DNA from 2 places in the Metabacillus sp. 22489 genome. Region 1 is predicted to be linked to the other one. Evidence: riboswitches for the same ligand, from Rfam matches in the RefSeq annotation. Region 1 holds a riboswitch; the other holds the start of a gene.
What was found. A riboswitch is a leader RNA that binds a small molecule or an ion and turns the genes downstream of it on or off. The one in region 1 is predicted to bind FMN.

Region 1 (8,323 bases):
GTACATTTATTTACCCCCTAATTATTAAAAGATATAAAACATATGTTCTTGATTTTTATAATACATAATTTTACCATTTTTGACAAGTTTTTTATAAATCCGGATAATAAATGATTTATATATTGATATTTAACTAATTGTTATTTAAAAAGGTCAGTTATAGAATTCCCTACAGTATTCCAAAAAGGATAAGGCTCCTTTGTTTTCTTTTTTAATAACTTTACAATTTTTTGATTTTCTTTAAGAAGTTTGCTTTGCTTATTATAAATATCAATTATATCTATATTTTGTTCAACATTCTTAAATACAGTATCAACAAAATCTATCATTTGCTCTTTAGTAAAATCGGTGCTATAAATTTTGATATTGCTTTTGTCATTAGGTTTATTCGTATTAATTCGACAATCCAAATAAAAAACATTATTTTGATCGTAGTTTCGATTTATTGCTTCTAAGATACTTTTATCCTTGAAAATCCACTGAAGTTGATTTACTTGTATTAATACAATGCTTCTACCTGGCTTAGGTTCTATCTTACCTGGAGTGTAATATTCATATGAACCATCTTTTACTTCGATATCATGTTCCTTTAAAGAATCTTGCAAAATATCACCAATCTTTGGCGCTTCATCATGATATAGGACATGACCAAATTTTAATGAATCTAATTCAATATGCAACAGTCTTTTTATTAAGCGATAATTAAGTTCCAATAATTCATTCTTCTCATCTAACTCTCTAACTGTTAATACCTCCTTAACATAAAAATCACTCCATTTTTTTGGCACATTATCTTTAAAACCTTTTAATATTTCATCAAAATATATAGTGAGATTTCTATACTTTTCTCTAACCTCTTTTCTGTCAGTCCTTTCTTTTCCAGCTCTTAATCCTAAAGAAAACATAATAAAGCTTAAAAATAAACTAATTGCAGAATTAACTCCTAAAGTTAGCCAATCAATATTCACTGTTTAACACTCCTAATAATTTTTACTCTTCTTTATACTCATACAAATCCTCAACCGTCACATTTAACAATCTAGATAGCTTAAACGCATCTTCCAATGATGGTCTGGACTTACCGGAACACCAAGCAGATATTGTATTGTTAGATACATTCATTGCTTTTCTAATTTCATCTCTAGATAAAGGTGATAATTCTATATAACCCTTAATTTTACTTACTAACATAATAGTCCCCCAATTGGTATCTACAAATAAATTCTATATAGATGAAATTAATCCTTTTTCTATCATGAAAATAATTTTATAAATCACAAAATTTTTGTGATAACGGACAAGTCTCCCTAAATATACTCTACTATCAAACGTCTTTAAGACGTAATAATAGGAGGAGTTAAAATGACGAAGGAATTGGCTATTTATCTACTTGAGAGTAAGTACGTCTACCTGACTTATGAGGGACGTAGCCAGTTATATGAGTTAATAAATGACGAGAAGGTGTTAAGGAATGTATAGACCTACAGTAAGGTATTCAGACACTTATAAGGCCTATATCAATGACCTATTCCATTCAACTACACTCGACCGTAATCAATTGCTTAGGTTAGCTTTACATGTTGCTGCACATTCAGATCATTTTAAACGGATATTATCAAACTATAAATCTAGTGACGCACCTCTTCCCCAATCTAATTGGAAGGTGGATAACGTTGGATTATGGATGGATAACACATCAACAATAGTAGAGGGAGGTTTGCACTTCAATGCTATCCATACAAGAGGAAAATCAGCTAAGGGAACTGTTAGAGAGGTCAGGAAAGAAGCAGAACAAACTGGATGTAAACAACAGACAGAGAGACGAGAAGGGGAGATTCCTTCCAGAACAATTAGAAACCAAGGTGGAATCAAATTTATATTATGACAGACCACGGAAGGTTAAAAAGGTAAAAGGTACTTATAACAGTTACATTATTAAAGACGTATGGTTTAGTGAGACAGATAAGGAGATAATAATTGTATTTTGGGTGTTCAGTGTATTGGCTATAATATTTTAAAGATAAACCTACTACCATTTATATTATTTGGTAGTAGGTTCTTTTTTAAGAAGATTTTATACTTTATTTAGAATTTTTGTGGTAATATTTTACTATGTAATTAAACAATAAAAGGAGATAGTTTATGAAAAAAATAATTATATTTAGTATATCTATGTTTTTAATAAGTGGATGTGCTTCGGAAATTAATAATGAAGAATTAGATACATATGATTCTTCAGAAACATCAAATGACTATGAATCCGAAATAGATTCCCCATACTCTGAAGAAGAGTTGGAAAATGATTCTTCTGCACCATCAACTAATCCGAATGATTATAATACGGAAGGTGAATATGTTCCTGAGAATGGGGTAAGTGATGAACCGTCTGATTATAATTCAGAAGGAGAATATAAGCCTGTAGATGATATGACTCAAGAAGAAATTGAAGCAGAACTTGAGGAAATTTTAGGCGAAAGTTTAGGGCAATAAATTAAAACTCTACAAGGGGTGATTAAAATAAAATATGCAATACTGATTATTTCTATACTCGTATTCCTCGTAGGCTGCGGAAATGTTTCTTCAAGTAATAGTGAGCAAACCAATGAGGTGAGTACAAATACAAATTTACATTCTGTCAGTGAGTTAAATGAAACAGTTTGGAAAGATTCAAAAGAAGTGTTTGATATATTAAACGGATGGTTTGAAGGTGAAAAAAGAACCGAAAGTGAATCAAATATTGTAGATAACTATATAGAAAGATATTATGACAGCGGTTATACGGAAATTGAAGGATCTGAAAGTTATTTAGTTACTGCTATTTATAATTTATACATTAATGAATTTATGAAAAATATAGGCGAAGAAGCCGACCAAGAAGAAAGAATTAATAACTATAAAAAGTTATATATGGAAGTAGAACAGAAATTTGTTGAAAAGAATATAGACTAACCCACTTAGAAATATCCAAAGTGGGTTTTTATATATTTAATTTACTTTTAAAAATAGCAATATATGATAAATTTACTTGTAAAATATATTGTTACTAAATTATTAAGAAAAATGGTATAAAATGTCAAATATATGGAGACAACTTGGAGGAACTTAATTCCAAGGAGGAAAATAGATGACTTCTGGCAAAAGAAAAAATGTGAACCTTCAACCAAGAGACTCAAGAGGAAGATTTGCTAAAGAAGAAATAAGATTAAGACCAATTAAAGTGAAAAAAGTAAAAGGAACTATAGGGACATATAAAGTTGTTGAAAGAAAGTTATCAGATCAAACTATAGATGAGTCAATTGGTTTAGTTTCAGTATCAATCTTAATATTTGTTACGTGGAACTTTTCAAAATTATATTATCTATATATAGCATAAACCCACTGGTTATTCAGTGGGTTTTTTTTCTTCTTTAATTATTTCAAGTAAATCACTTATTTCGCATTCCAATTTATCACATAACTTTTCTAACGTTTCGAATTTTATTCCGTCAGTTTCTTCTTTATATAACTTTGAAATACCGTTACGATGTAATCCTGTCATATTAGCTACGTCACTAATTTTAAGTTTCTTTTCTCCCATGATTCTAGATAAGTTTACTTTAATCATTGAATACCGTCCTCTCAAAAAAACTCTTATAAAAATTATACATTCTAATGAACATTTTTTCAATTAAACGTTGACAATGCACACTATAGTGTATATTATAGTGATAACAGATAAACATTATAGTGTTCAAAATGAACTAAAATAAAATATTTAGCCCACTGAAGTGTGGGAGGAGGGTGCTTATGAATAAGATTAAAGTTATCACAGTAGCTGACAATTTATCTTACTTTTTGGATGGACTTCTACTCAATGATGACTTTGCAATTTACTATTCAACTCAATCATTTGGAAAAACTTTCTTTTACGCAAAGGTGAGATTTAATGAATCCTTAGATGCTTATGAGGTTGAAATGAGTGGGAATCTTGCCGACAACACGCAAGTACTTGATCCAATGCAAACTCTACAAGATATTAAGAAAATGCTTAATGAGGTTAGTTTATTTACATTCCTTACAAAATTTGAGTTTTGGACTGATGAGCCACTTGGCTTAATCCATGAAGGTGGAACAAAAGTTAAGGAGTGGAAAAATGAAGATTAAAATGGGTCATTTATACATTGCTCTATTTGGAATTGTTGAAGCTTTTATGATTTTGGCTATTATTCAATAAAATTAAAAAGGAGAGGTTGAAATGATTAATATTCAAGCTAATACACATGGAACTAAAAAGTTTTATATTGGAACAACAATAAGATTTGACATTTCAATTGAAGCGAAATGCGAAAATAATCAATCTGCCATCACTGAAGGTTTAAAAAAGCTACATGAATACGCTATTGCAATACCTGAGCTAACATTAACATTACATGATGGTACGGTGGTTAAGCCTAAAATACATAATTACACTAGTGATGAAATGGTTGCTATAGAGGAAGATGAGTAAAAACTCTCCTATCTGGCAATAGAAGAGTTTAAGGAAAATGAAATGTTGGGCATATCTTTTCCTACTTATATTATAACACAAAGCAAAGAATCAATTTCTTGCTTTTTATGTTCCGTAGTGATAATATTCTTACGAATTAAGTGTCTTTGTAATGGTAGGCTGTGGTAGGATTTTGGTAGGAAATTAATTATCACTATAAATTACACTAGGATACGCTAGTTAATTTGATAATTTAAAAATCCTTATTAAATCAATATTCTGGAGCATTCTAGAGTACATAAGAACACTGTAGTAAAAATTAAATATCATTGTTTATTCTTCGGGGCAGGGTGAAAGTCCCTACCGACGGTGATGAAGTATTTAAATAACTTCTTAGCCCGTGACCCGTTAATTAATTTAATTAACGGTTGATCTAGTGTGAATCTAGAGCCGACAGTTAAAGTCTGGATGGGAGAAGAATTGCGCGAACCTTTGCGGTGTATTTATTATCTGTTTTTGAAAAATAGATAGAAAATACTCTTATTTGACTTACTCAAATATCAATTTCTCATTAAAAGCCCTTAGTCTATGACTTTGGGCTTTTTTTATAGGCTTCGAGCAGGATGAATAATAGAAGGAAGGAGGGCGCATAATGTTCACAGGAATTATTGAAGAAATTGGCACAATAAAAAATGTACAAGGAACTAAGGATGCCATTATTTTTACAATTGGTGCAAACAAGATCATCGAAGATATGTCGATTGGAGACAGCATTGCAGTAAACGGAGTCTGTTTAACAGTAACTGAATTTCATGCAGATTCTTTTGCTGTAGATGTAATGCCTGAAACTGTCAAACATACTTCATTATCTATGCTGAAAAATGGTTCAAGAGTTAATTTGGAACGAGCGATGTCTGCTAATGGTCGCTTTGGTGGTCATTTTGTTTCTGGACATGTTGATGGAGTTGGAAAAATTGTTAAAAAGCAACGTGTTTCAAATGCGGTTTATTTTGAACTAGAAGTAGATGAGCAACTAACTGACACATTAATATATAAAGGATCAATTACTATCGATGGAATTAGCTTAACGATATTTGGATTAGAAAAGGATAAAGTAACTGTTTCGATTATTCCCCATACTTTATCAGATACAATTCTTGGACTAAAAAATGTTGGAGATATTGTGAATATTGAATGTGATATGATTGGGAAATATCTTAAAAAATTTATTAATCAACAAGAAGTAACGAAAAGCTCCACATTGAATCTATCTTTTTTAAAAGAAAATGGCTTTTATTAATATTTTAGATTTTAACTATTGTAAAAAGAAGTGTTGATTTTTGGTACATTGTTGATTGGATAGAAGGCACGAGACGATAAGAAGGCTCCCGAACAGCACAGCGCACATCTAAAGCGGAAATAGACAAGTTCAGGAAGAGCCTAGTAAGGTTTAGAAAGGGGCCATTCAAAAATGTTTCATAAAATTGAAGAAGCATTAGCGGATTTAAAAGAAGGAAAAGTTGTGATCGTTATTGATGATGAAGATCGGGAAAACGAGGGAGACTTTGTCGCTTTAGCGGATCGTATCACTCCAGAGGCTATTAATTTTATGATTAAACATGGACGTGGATTAGTTTGTGTACCTATTACAGAAAAACAGGCTAATAAATTAGATTTGTTTCCGATGGTATCACATAATACAGACCCACACGGTACAGCATTTACTGTTAGCGTTGATTATAAAACAAATAAAACGGGAATAAGCGCATTTGAACGTGCTGATACAGTTAGAGCCCTTTTAGATGAAGATACAAAGGCTTCAGATTTTAAACGCCCAGGTCATACCTTTCCATTAGTCGCAAGGGAAGGTGGGGTTTTAAGAAGAGCAGGACATACTGAGGCAGCTGTTGATTTATCAATTTTATGTGGTGCGAAACCAGGTGGAGTTATCTGTGAAATTATAAAAGAAGACGGAACAATGGCAAGAGTTCCAGATTTATTAGAACTAGCTAAACAACTTCAAGTAAAAATCATTACAATAAAAGACTTAATTCAATACCGTAATCAAAGTGAAAAGCTAGTGAAAAGAGAAATTGAAATTGACCTTCCGACAGAATATGGAGTCTTTAAGGTAATTGGTTATTCAAATTTACTTGATCAGAAGGAACATGTTGCCTTAATAAAAGGCGAAATAAATAGTGAAGTACCTGTATTAGTTCGGGTACATTCTGAATGTTTAACAGGAGATGTTTTCGGCTCTTATCGCTGTGATTGTGGACCGCAATTACATGCAGCATTGGCGCAAATTGAAAAGGCTGGAAAAGGTGTCCTTTTATACATGAGACAAGAGGGTCGAGGTATCGGATTATTAAATAAAATGAGGGCATATAAGCTTCAAGAGCAAGGGTATGATACAGTTGAAGCTAACGAAAAACTAGGCTTTCCTTCAGATCTTCGGGATTATGGAATTGGTGCGCAAATACTAAAAGATCTTGGAATCGAAAAAATGAATTTATTAACAAATAATCCAAGAAAAATTGCAGGTTTAGAAGGGTATGGGTTAACGGTAAATGACCGGATACCAATCGAAATGCCTGCAAGAGAAGAAAATGAACATTATTTAAAAACTAAAAACGAAAAATTAGGTCATTATTTACATTTTTAAACAAATAAAAATTTAGCTAAAATAGCTAATGTTGATAGATTAAACAAAATTATGGAGGAATTATGATGAAAACATTTGAAGGACATTTAATTGGTAGTGGATTGAAAATAGCGATTGTTGTTGCTCGTTTTAATGAGTTTATTACATCAAAGCTTTTAACTGGTGCAGAGGATGGATTAAGAAGACATGGAGTTGAAGAGGAGAACGTAACGGTTGCTTGGGTTCCAGGTGCTTTTGAATTACCTCTTGTTGCAAATAAATTAGCACAATCAGGAAAATATGATGCTGTCATAACTTTAGGAACCGTTATTAGAGGTGCTACAACACATTATGATTATGTTTGTAATGAAGCAGCAAAGGGAATTTCTCAAGCTGCATTAAAAACTGGTGTACCTGTTGTATTTGGTGTTTTAACAACTGAAACAATTGAGCAAGCAGTAGAAAGAGCAGGAACTAAAGCTGGCAATAAAGGATATGAAGCGGCTGTTACTGCAATTGAAATGTCAAATTTACTAAAGGTTATCGATTAATTTTTAGGAAAAGTGTTTAAAACCACTAGGAAACTGTTTATAATGTTGTGTGAAGTATTTATATAAATTTGGTATTATTCAGTTACTAAGTACATTTGCTTTTTAAGAAAGCTATTTTGTTAATGAGGGGTATATATGTTAATACGCTTTAAAAAAAGTTTTGAAAAAATTGCGATGGGTCTTTTGTCTTTTATGCCAGCTGAAAAGGATTTAAAGCAATTACAATCAACAATTAAACAATACGAGACAGACGAAAATTGGCAATTGTTTCTTTGGAAACAGGATGAGGACATCATTGGAGCAATAGGTGTTATTTTTAAAGACGAAGAAACTGTTGAAGTCCAACACATTTCAGTAAATCCTTCACACAGAGGTCAAGGTATTGGAAAGCAGATGGTTAATGCTCTAAAAGACATGTACAAAAATAAATCAGTTATACCTAATGAGGAAACAGAAGCATTTCTTGAGAAGTGCCAAAGTAACGATGAACAAAATAATTAAGACGATATAGTAAGATGAAAAAGCTTGAGAAATCAAGCTTTTTTCATTTTGTGTCTTTTCTTTTTTCTTTTCGCTTTGTCAATTGTTTTAGTCTTTCTTCAATTACTTCTTTTCTATCGCGATTTATATGTTTATGAATTAAGTCATCGTCTGTTAGATTAC
Region 2 (8,323 bases), on a different contig from region 1:
GCAATTGATAGCTTTCGCAAACAAAAGACAATAAGGCAAAGAATTATCGATAAATTTGATTGGGATAAACAGCAAATTCAAGATCATCAGCCATTACCAGATGAAATTGCGTTACAAAATGAACAGATCCAATGGATGTATCGTGCGTTAGATCATTGTACGTTAGATCAGCGTTCCGTGCTTATTTTAAGATATTTGCAAGACCTATCGATAACTGAAACTGCTGAAGCATTAGGCTGGACAACTAGCAAGGTTAAAACGACACAACACAGAGCGTTAAAACATTTACAAAAACATATGATTAGCATCTCTGAAAAGGAGGGGCATTCAATTGAAAAAACCGGATTGGAATGAGAAACAGATTGAACGTCTTTTAAATCAAATGCCACTTGTCAAAGATAAACAAACTGCAGATGAGATTTATCAGTCTATTCAATTTAAAATACAATCGAGAAAAAAGAAAAAAAATTGGATTGCGCCTTCGATAGCAACTGCTGCTGCACTATTCCTTATCGCAATATTAACACCACTTATTCTGGAACAAGGTGCAAAAGAACAAGAAACTGCAATGGATTTATCTAATTCAGAGAAGGCAAAAATCGAGACAGCAGTTCAGGATGATGGTCAAGCGAGTGAACAGACTATTTCAAATGATAAGAATGAAGATGTTGACCATCAACTAAATCAAGTATTGATGGAAGATCAGAAAGAAACATTTGTGACAAAGGCAAGTGAAGCAGAAGATATAATAACTGTAGGCTTTACAAATGATCAGGCGGAGCTAATTTTACCGGTAAGTCTTGAATTAAATGATAAGAAGAAAAAGATCGAGGTAATAGAGGAAATAAAACCGGAGATTTACAGTGATGAGCTTGGACCTATCTCCTTTGAATTATCAGGGGCAGAAATAGATGAAGAAACAAATAATGAAGAGGTTAATATTGATTATCATAAAGATGTACAGATAAGCGGAAGCAGTGAAGAAACGTTATTTCTAAATTCTGTAATTGAAACGTTTAGATGGGATAATTATAAAAAAGCAAATTTATATACAAATGATAAACAAGGAATAGAGCTTTCGAATTATGGTGTGAAAAATGAAGTAGAAATGCAGAAAGAATTAAAGAAGGCGTATTTTCTTTACCAATACAGTGAAGAAACACAAAAGCTTCTAGTACCTTCTCCAAATTCATATGATTCTATTGAACAAGCAATAGATGCGATGAAAACTGGATTGGATCATGAACTAAAGCCAACAATAGTCAATCATATTATAATAAAAAATATTTTTGAAAACGGCGAGCAATTAGAAGTAGAATTTGAAGCTGGCAGCAAATTTGAGGATAATCAAGAATTTGTTATTATGTTAGAATCCATTTTGCTTTCCGCAAAAGAGTTTGGTTTTAAAACAGTCTATTTTAAAGGAATTGATATTAATCATATTGGTGTTATGGATGTAGCACACCCAATTGAAGTACCGTTTTCACCAAACCCAATTGAAGAACATTAAGAGGCTCTTTGTATATGAGCCTCTTTTTTATATTTAAATAAAAAAATGAATTTTATAAAAGAAATACTGTAAGAGCAAAATGGATGTATAATGTGGAAAATTATGTTATATACTACACTTGTTCTTTTTTATAACCCGTCTACATACAATGGACGTGTAGTTTAAAAAAGAGTAAATTGTTTTGTTGTCCTATTATTGAATTCAAGCCTAAGCATAATTGTACGAAAGTAGTGCATGCTGGTGAAGTGTGGTCAGGTTAACTTCTAAGATGATCACTGTTAGACCATGACGAAGAGCAAAAAATGTAGGGGGAGAATGAAATGTTGAAAAGTATAAAACATATGGTTTTGTTGATTGTTGCTATAGTATTTGTTACGGCGGTTGGGAATCAAAAGATTGCTTTTGCTAAATCATACATAGACGAGTTGGAGCAACACTGGATTCAGCCTGTTCATGGAGGGAAAATAACAGATACATTTGGTACTAGAAATGGGAATCACAAAGGTGTTGATATTGCAGCACCTGAAGGAACGGAAATAATTTCTGTGTCAGATGGAGTTGTCTCTAAGTCCTATTATTCTGATTCTTATGGACATGTTGTTTTTGTACAACATCCTGAAGGGTATGAAACTGTTTATGCTCATCTCAGTAAAAGGTTAGTTAAAGAAGGAGAGACTATAAATAAAGGACAGCTACTAGGTATTATTGGAAATACTGGGGTATCAAGGGGGACTCACCTTCATTTTGAATTACATAAAGGAGAATGGACCGCTGAAAAAAATAATGCGCTTGATCCGTTATTTGTCTTTGAATTACCAAGTAATTCTGTATCAGCAAATAAAAACATTGAAAATCCAACTTCCGAAGAACAAGCTGTTAAGCATAAAGCGATGAAGACTGAAATGAATAATTCAATAGTGGGAAGAAGTAGTATAAAACAAGAAAAAAAAGATACTGAGAGCAATAAACAAGTAGTAACAATTAAAAAGGGAGATACATTATGGGAATTCTCACAGAAATATAAAGTTTCGGTTCAAGCCATACAAGAATGGAATCAACTTCAGTCTGATCTGATTTATGAAGGTGATAAGCTAGTTGTTTATGTAAATAAAATGGAAACCTATGTTGTGCAAAAAGGTGATACACTACAGTCAATTGCGAATGAATATAAGACCGATGCAAATTCAATTAAAAAGAATAACCAATTGATAAATGAAACCATTTATCCTAATCAAGTATTGGTTATTAACCCTAATACATAACGTAGGCACATTTATACTGGCAGTTATCCCCACCTATAATAAAAGCTTTTAAGAAGAAGTGATTGGTGGGGACAACTGGCAGTATAAACACTAGATATTAGGTGCTTATTTCTAGATAGCTTCCATTGTTTTTTACAATTGTACTTCATATAAAATACTCCATAGTTTAATTCATTTTAATTAAAATAATTGAAAACGCTTCCTAATTCCTTCTATTATATATAGTCATTTTTCCTAAGCAAATTAATATACAAATCATCTATTTCGTTATATACTTATGAAAAAAATATGATCAATCTTCGGGGCAGGGTGAAATTCCCGACCGGCGGTGAAGAAATGGATTAATCCCTAAGTTAATCTTGTTGGGGATGCTGTTAGTAGAGCGAATTTTAGCTTTAGCTGATAACAGTAGAAATTTTGAAGTCCGCGAGCCTGCAAGAAAAGGCATGATCCGGTGAGATTCCGGAACCGACAGTAAAGTCTGGATGAGAGAAGATGGAGGTTCAAACGTTTAAATTTTTCATAGTTTAACGTTTATTTAGACATGTCTACAACAATGCCCCAACCTGAGATGTTATGTATTGAGAAACATCTAATTATTGGGGCTTTTTATTATGTCTAAAACAAGAACTTTCTCTTTTTCAAGTGCGATCAGAAAAGGAGAGTCAATAATGCAACAAAGTCGTGTCAGAAAAAATGTAACAGTAGGAATGTTAAGTACCATTGCTTATCTGCTTATGATGCTTGATTTTCCATTTCCAGGATTTCCAACGTTTTTGCAGATTGATTTTAGTGATGTACCAGCTTTAATTGCTGCAATTGTATTTGGTCCTGCAGCTGGAATAATGGTTGAAGTAATAAAAAATGTACTACATTATTTAATTCAAGGAAGTGCGACAGGTGTTCCTGTGGGGGAAATATCTAACTTTATTGCTGGAACTATATTTATCATTCCAACAGCTGTATTTTTTAGACGCTTTAGAAGTATGAAGGGACTTTTTATAGGATTAACAATTGGTACTTTATTGATGACAATCGTTATGAGCATTTTAAATTATTATGTCTTTATGCCAGCTTATACATTATTTTTAAATATGCCAGCAATGTCTCAAGAGTCACTAAAACAACTTGTTGTCGCAGCTATATTACCTTTTAACTTAATAAAAGGGGTAATTGTTGCAATCTTACTCGCAGCATTAATTTCAAAAATTAAAACATGGTTAACAAATCAATTACTAATCCATTAAAAAGGTTTTTATAAATTGTTTCTTACAGTAACAAAGTTAATTAACGAACCTAGTCAAAAGAAAAAAACCTCAGATTTATCAGAGGTTTTTTCTTTTTATTTTTTAATGGGCTCGTCTGATACAATGAAACCCCAGCATCTATTCAAATTTTAATGCGTCACCATCAAATTTTTCATCTGCAATTTTGATTGAATCTGTTGGACAACCTTCATATGCGTCCATCATATCTTCTTCAAGTACTTCTGGAACTTCTACAATACCTTGGTTATCATCTAAGGTAACGTAAGCGATACCTTCATCATCATAATCATAAATATCTGGTGCAGCAGCGCCACATGCACCACATGCGATGCAAGTGTCCTTGTCTACGATTGTATATTTTGCCATTTAAAACAAACCTCCTGATAAGATTAATACCATATGTTCATATGATAGTACTTAAAATAATGAATTCAAGTAATACATATTGTATTACTTTACAGTGCCTAACTAGTATTGTAAATCGGATTTTTGGACTTTTCAATAAAAAAACGTTGGTTATGTTGCTTTTCACAAAATTTCCATTGTTAAGGTCATGCTATTAGCTAAGATGGAACCAAAGGATAAAGGTCGACAAATCTTGGTCATTTGAAAGTCTATATTCAAAATAATATGTGTCTGACTTGTTAAAAGTGATGAAGAAATTATACATAATAGTAAACGTACGACAGTAAATTTGATAAAATAAAGGTGTATCGAAAATTGTCAAACATTGTAGGTGATAAAATGAACAATAGTTATTTACATATCGTCCTACTTCATTGTCTTAGTCATTTTAAAGGAGAACGAACTGTCTCTGCTATTTATCATTTACTTAATGGGAAAAAATCTTCACAAACAATTCAAGATGGCAAACTTTTTAATTTATCTATGATGTTTGGCCTATTTCCTAAATTATCAAGAAAATTGGTTATAACACATTGTGAGGATTTGGTTAAAGCGCAATTAATAAAAGAAAAAGAAGAACAACACTTTGTTCTAACGACACAAGGAATTTCGTATCTGAAGGATTGTTTGGCAGCAAAGCCATTTCCTACTCACCTCAATGGATGGGTATATGGTGATACAAGTCGCATTTTCTGGAGGAGAATTCCCTTACTTATTCAAGTTTTGTCGAATTTTGTTTATAAAAATACGAATTATTTACCAATTACAAAAAATCAGGAAGATTTATTTTGGGTAAAAAAATTTATTAAGGATAACCGAAATCAAGTAGAGGATCTTGTTAATCAATTATATAGTGAGTTACATCAGTTGTTACAAATGTCATCAGATAGACATGCAGAAATTTTTATTCGAAGATTAACATCAAACAATAGAATTGGTGAAACCTTTGAGCAAATCGCTTTAACGATGAAGGATGACCCGACTTATGTCTATTTGGAATTTTGGAACGTCGTACATTATATCATTCAGCAAATCCAAGAAAAACCAGAAGAATATAAGGTTTTTAATGAGATAACGAAGGATGTTCAATTGAAAACTACACTCACTGCTTCAACAGAAGTCACTCTTTCGTATTTAGAAGCTGGAGCAAGTATTCAGGAGATAGCACGTTTACGTGGATTAAAGGAAAGTACAATAGAGGATCATATCGTAGAGATAACTTTGCACGATCAAACGTATACACCTGACAATTTTTTATCAGAGGCTGATTACCATTTAATAAAAAATGCAATTGATACTATTCAAACACATCGTTTAAAACAAGTAAAGGAATACTTAAACGATCAATATAGCTACTTTCAAATTCGTTTAGCTTATGCTTTGATCGGGAGGTACGAATGAAAAACAACCTACACCAAATCCTTAATACCTATTTTCGTTTAAAAGATTTTAGACCAGGGCAAAGTGAAATTATTCAGTCAGTTCTTAACGGAAATGATGTTGTTGCAATGCTACCTACTGGAGCTGGGAAATCTCTTTGCTATCAGCTCCCAGCATATATATTACCTGGAGTCGTACTAATCGTATCACCCTTACTTTCGCTTATGGAGGATCAGGTTGAACAAATAAAATTAAGAGGGGAAAAAAGAGTTATTGCCTTAAATAGTACAGTCCCTTTTATGAAACGAAAAGAAACTTTAGATAATTTATATTCGTATCGATACATATTTGTATCTCCTGAAATTTTACAAAACGAGTATGTATTTAAGGCATTGAAAAAGATAAAGATTTCTTTATTTGTAGTTGATGAAGCCCATTGTATATCCCAGTGGGGACATGATTTTCGCTTAGACTACTCTAAATTAGGCTTAATAAGGAAACAACTTAATTCTCCTCCTTGTTTAGCCTTAACTGCAACAGCAACAAAGGAAGTTATAAAAGATATTCAAGAAATATTACAGTTCAATGAAAAAAGTGAAAAGTTTATTTATTCGATAGATCGACCAAATATTGCTCTAATGATAAAACCTATATCGTCAATTGATGAAAAAATAGATGAAGTTCATCGGTTAGTACAAGCTTTAAAAGGTCCTGGGATTATTTATTGCTCTAGTCGATTATGGGCAGAACGGTTAGCTGAAGTATTGATAGATAAAGGAATAAGAGGTGTAGGTTATTATCATGGGGGAATGGAACCAGAGCAGAGGATATTGATCCAACAACAATTTTTATATGACCAGCTTCGCCTAGTTTGCTGTACAAATGCATTTGGAATGGGAATTAATAAGCAAAATATCCGTTATGTTATACATTTCCATTTCCCATCTCAGATTGAATCATATATGCAGGAAATTGGCAGAGCAGGTCGTGATGGATTACCGAGTATTGCAATAACGCTACTAACCCAATCCGATTATGAAATTCCAAAGTCACTTGTTGAATCTGAATTTCCTACGTATGAAAAATTGTATCGACTTGTTTATGACGTTTTAAGTAATACGAACGAATCACTATCATTTGAATTCATAAGTGAAAAAATCGGATTAACTGAAACGCAGTGGCGTTATACTGAAAATTATGTAGAAAAGCTTAAACCATTGGGATTCGAGCCCGATAAAATCATTGCACTTATTTGGAAGGAAATAGAAAATAGGTTGGCGATAAAATATGAAAAACTAAACAAGATGATTGGCTGGTTAAACACAAATGAATGTAGACGGAAAAAATTGTTATCATATTTCGATGAAGATTTACAACAAAAACCAGTAAATTGTTGTGACCACTGTGGCGTTGATTTTTCAAGCTTTGAAGAAACAACGGTTCCTCTATTACTTGAAAATGAGAGGAAAATGGATTGGGAACATGAATTGAAGGTGATATTTCGTAAAGTGAGTGAGAGTTAGTTGTATAAAAATCAAAGCGAACAAATCAAACAATTATCAGATAAACAGGTTCTTCAAAGTTTATATTTTACGCAATTTTTATTAATAATTATATCCATTGTAATGAGTATTTTCTTATTCAAAGATAGAAATGACTTTTTGAAGGTATGGGAATATAAGGATAATAACTTTTTACTATTTGGTTTCATTACTGCACTAATTGTCATAATTATAGATTATATCATGATGAAGTTATTACCTTCCCATTTGCTTGATGATGGTGGAGTGAATGAAAAAATTTTCAAAAACCGAAATGTTCTGCATATAATTTTTTTAACTGCTCTAATTGCTTTTTCAGAGGAATTGTTGTTCCGCGGAATAATTCAAACGCATTTCGGGCTATTGATTGCTAGTCTTATTTTTGCGATTTTACATTTTAGATATGTAACAAAAATCGTTTTGTTTATCATGGTTGTTGCAGTTAGCTTTTTTTTAGGTATTGTTTACGAACTGACAAATACGATCTATTCAACGATGATAGCACATTTTATTATTGATTTAGTATTTGCGATTCAAATTAGAAGGAAGTTTCTTAAAGGGGTGAAAAGAGATAATGAGTGATTATAATAAAAGCCCTGATCAAGCAGAAAATTTACGTTCAAGAATGATTGATGAATATAAAGAGATAAATGGTGCATATCCATCTAGAAGCGAAGTGCACAATGAAAAAGCGAAAAAAGCTAAGCAGAAAAAGAGATATCCATTAATTAGCTTTTTGGGAGGAGTGTTTATTCTCTTACCTGTATTAGTATTGATATTATTTCTCTATTACGGAAATGATGGGAAGATATTAACAGAAAATAATAATTCTCCTAGTGGAGAAACGGTCTATATTTCAAATGAAGGAACATCAAATATGGACGTTGAGGAAGAGCAAGAATCAGCTCCATCTTTAATTGAAGAAACAACTTCTACAGAAGAAGTTTCTCCTACTGA

Region 2: it holds a riboswitch for FMN, as region 1 does, so the genes downstream of both, ACTJJ9_RS23265 (ECF transporter S component) here and ribE (riboflavin synthase) in region 1, are expected to answer to the same signal.

What each region holds. Positions count from the first base shown of each region.
Region 1 is NZ_JBQENT010000061.1:15,061-23,383, forward strand. Features, by position in the region: gene ACTJJ9_RS23765 (hypothetical protein) at 1-6, opposite strand, end outside; gene ACTJJ9_RS23770 (hypothetical protein) at 141-968, opposite strand; gene ACTJJ9_RS23775 (helix-turn-helix transcriptional regulator) at 991-1,191, opposite strand; gene ACTJJ9_RS23780 (hypothetical protein) at 1,472-1,885, shown strand; gene ACTJJ9_RS23785 (hypothetical protein) at 2,143-2,490, shown strand; gene ACTJJ9_RS23790 (hypothetical protein) at 2,608-2,949, shown strand; gene ACTJJ9_RS23795 (hypothetical protein) at 3,125-3,373, shown strand; gene ACTJJ9_RS23800 (helix-turn-helix domain-containing protein) at 3,383-3,604, opposite strand; gene ACTJJ9_RS23805 (hypothetical protein) at 3,787-4,143, shown strand; gene ACTJJ9_RS23810 (hypothetical protein) at 4,235-4,486, shown strand; FMN riboswitch at 4,798-4,949, shown strand; gene ribE (riboflavin synthase) at 5,118-5,765, shown strand; gene ACTJJ9_RS23820 (bifunctional 3,4-dihydroxy-2-butanone-4-phosphate synthase/GTP cyclohydrolase II) at 5,937-7,130, shown strand; gene ribH (6,7-dimethyl-8-ribityllumazine synthase) at 7,193-7,660, shown strand; gene ACTJJ9_RS23830 (GNAT family N-acetyltransferase) at 7,796-8,161, shown strand; gene ACTJJ9_RS23835 (DUF309 domain-containing protein) at 8,205-8,323, opposite strand, start outside.
Region 2 is NZ_JBQENT010000057.1:12,518-20,840, forward strand. Features, by position in the region: gene sigX (RNA polymerase sigma factor SigX) at 1-354, shown strand, start outside; gene ACTJJ9_RS23255 (hypothetical protein) at 332-1,510, shown strand; gene ACTJJ9_RS23260 (M23 family metallopeptidase) at 1,831-2,772, shown strand; FMN riboswitch at 3,064-3,273, shown strand; gene ACTJJ9_RS23265 (ECF transporter S component) at 3,441-4,019, shown strand; gene ACTJJ9_RS23270 (ferredoxin) at 4,158-4,406, opposite strand; gene ACTJJ9_RS23275 (helix-turn-helix domain-containing protein) at 4,761-5,846, shown strand; gene ACTJJ9_RS23280 (RecQ family ATP-dependent DNA helicase) at 5,843-7,348, shown strand; gene ACTJJ9_RS23285 (type II CAAX endopeptidase family protein) at 7,349-7,948, shown strand; gene ACTJJ9_RS23290 (LysM peptidoglycan-binding domain-containing protein) at 7,941-8,323, shown strand, end outside.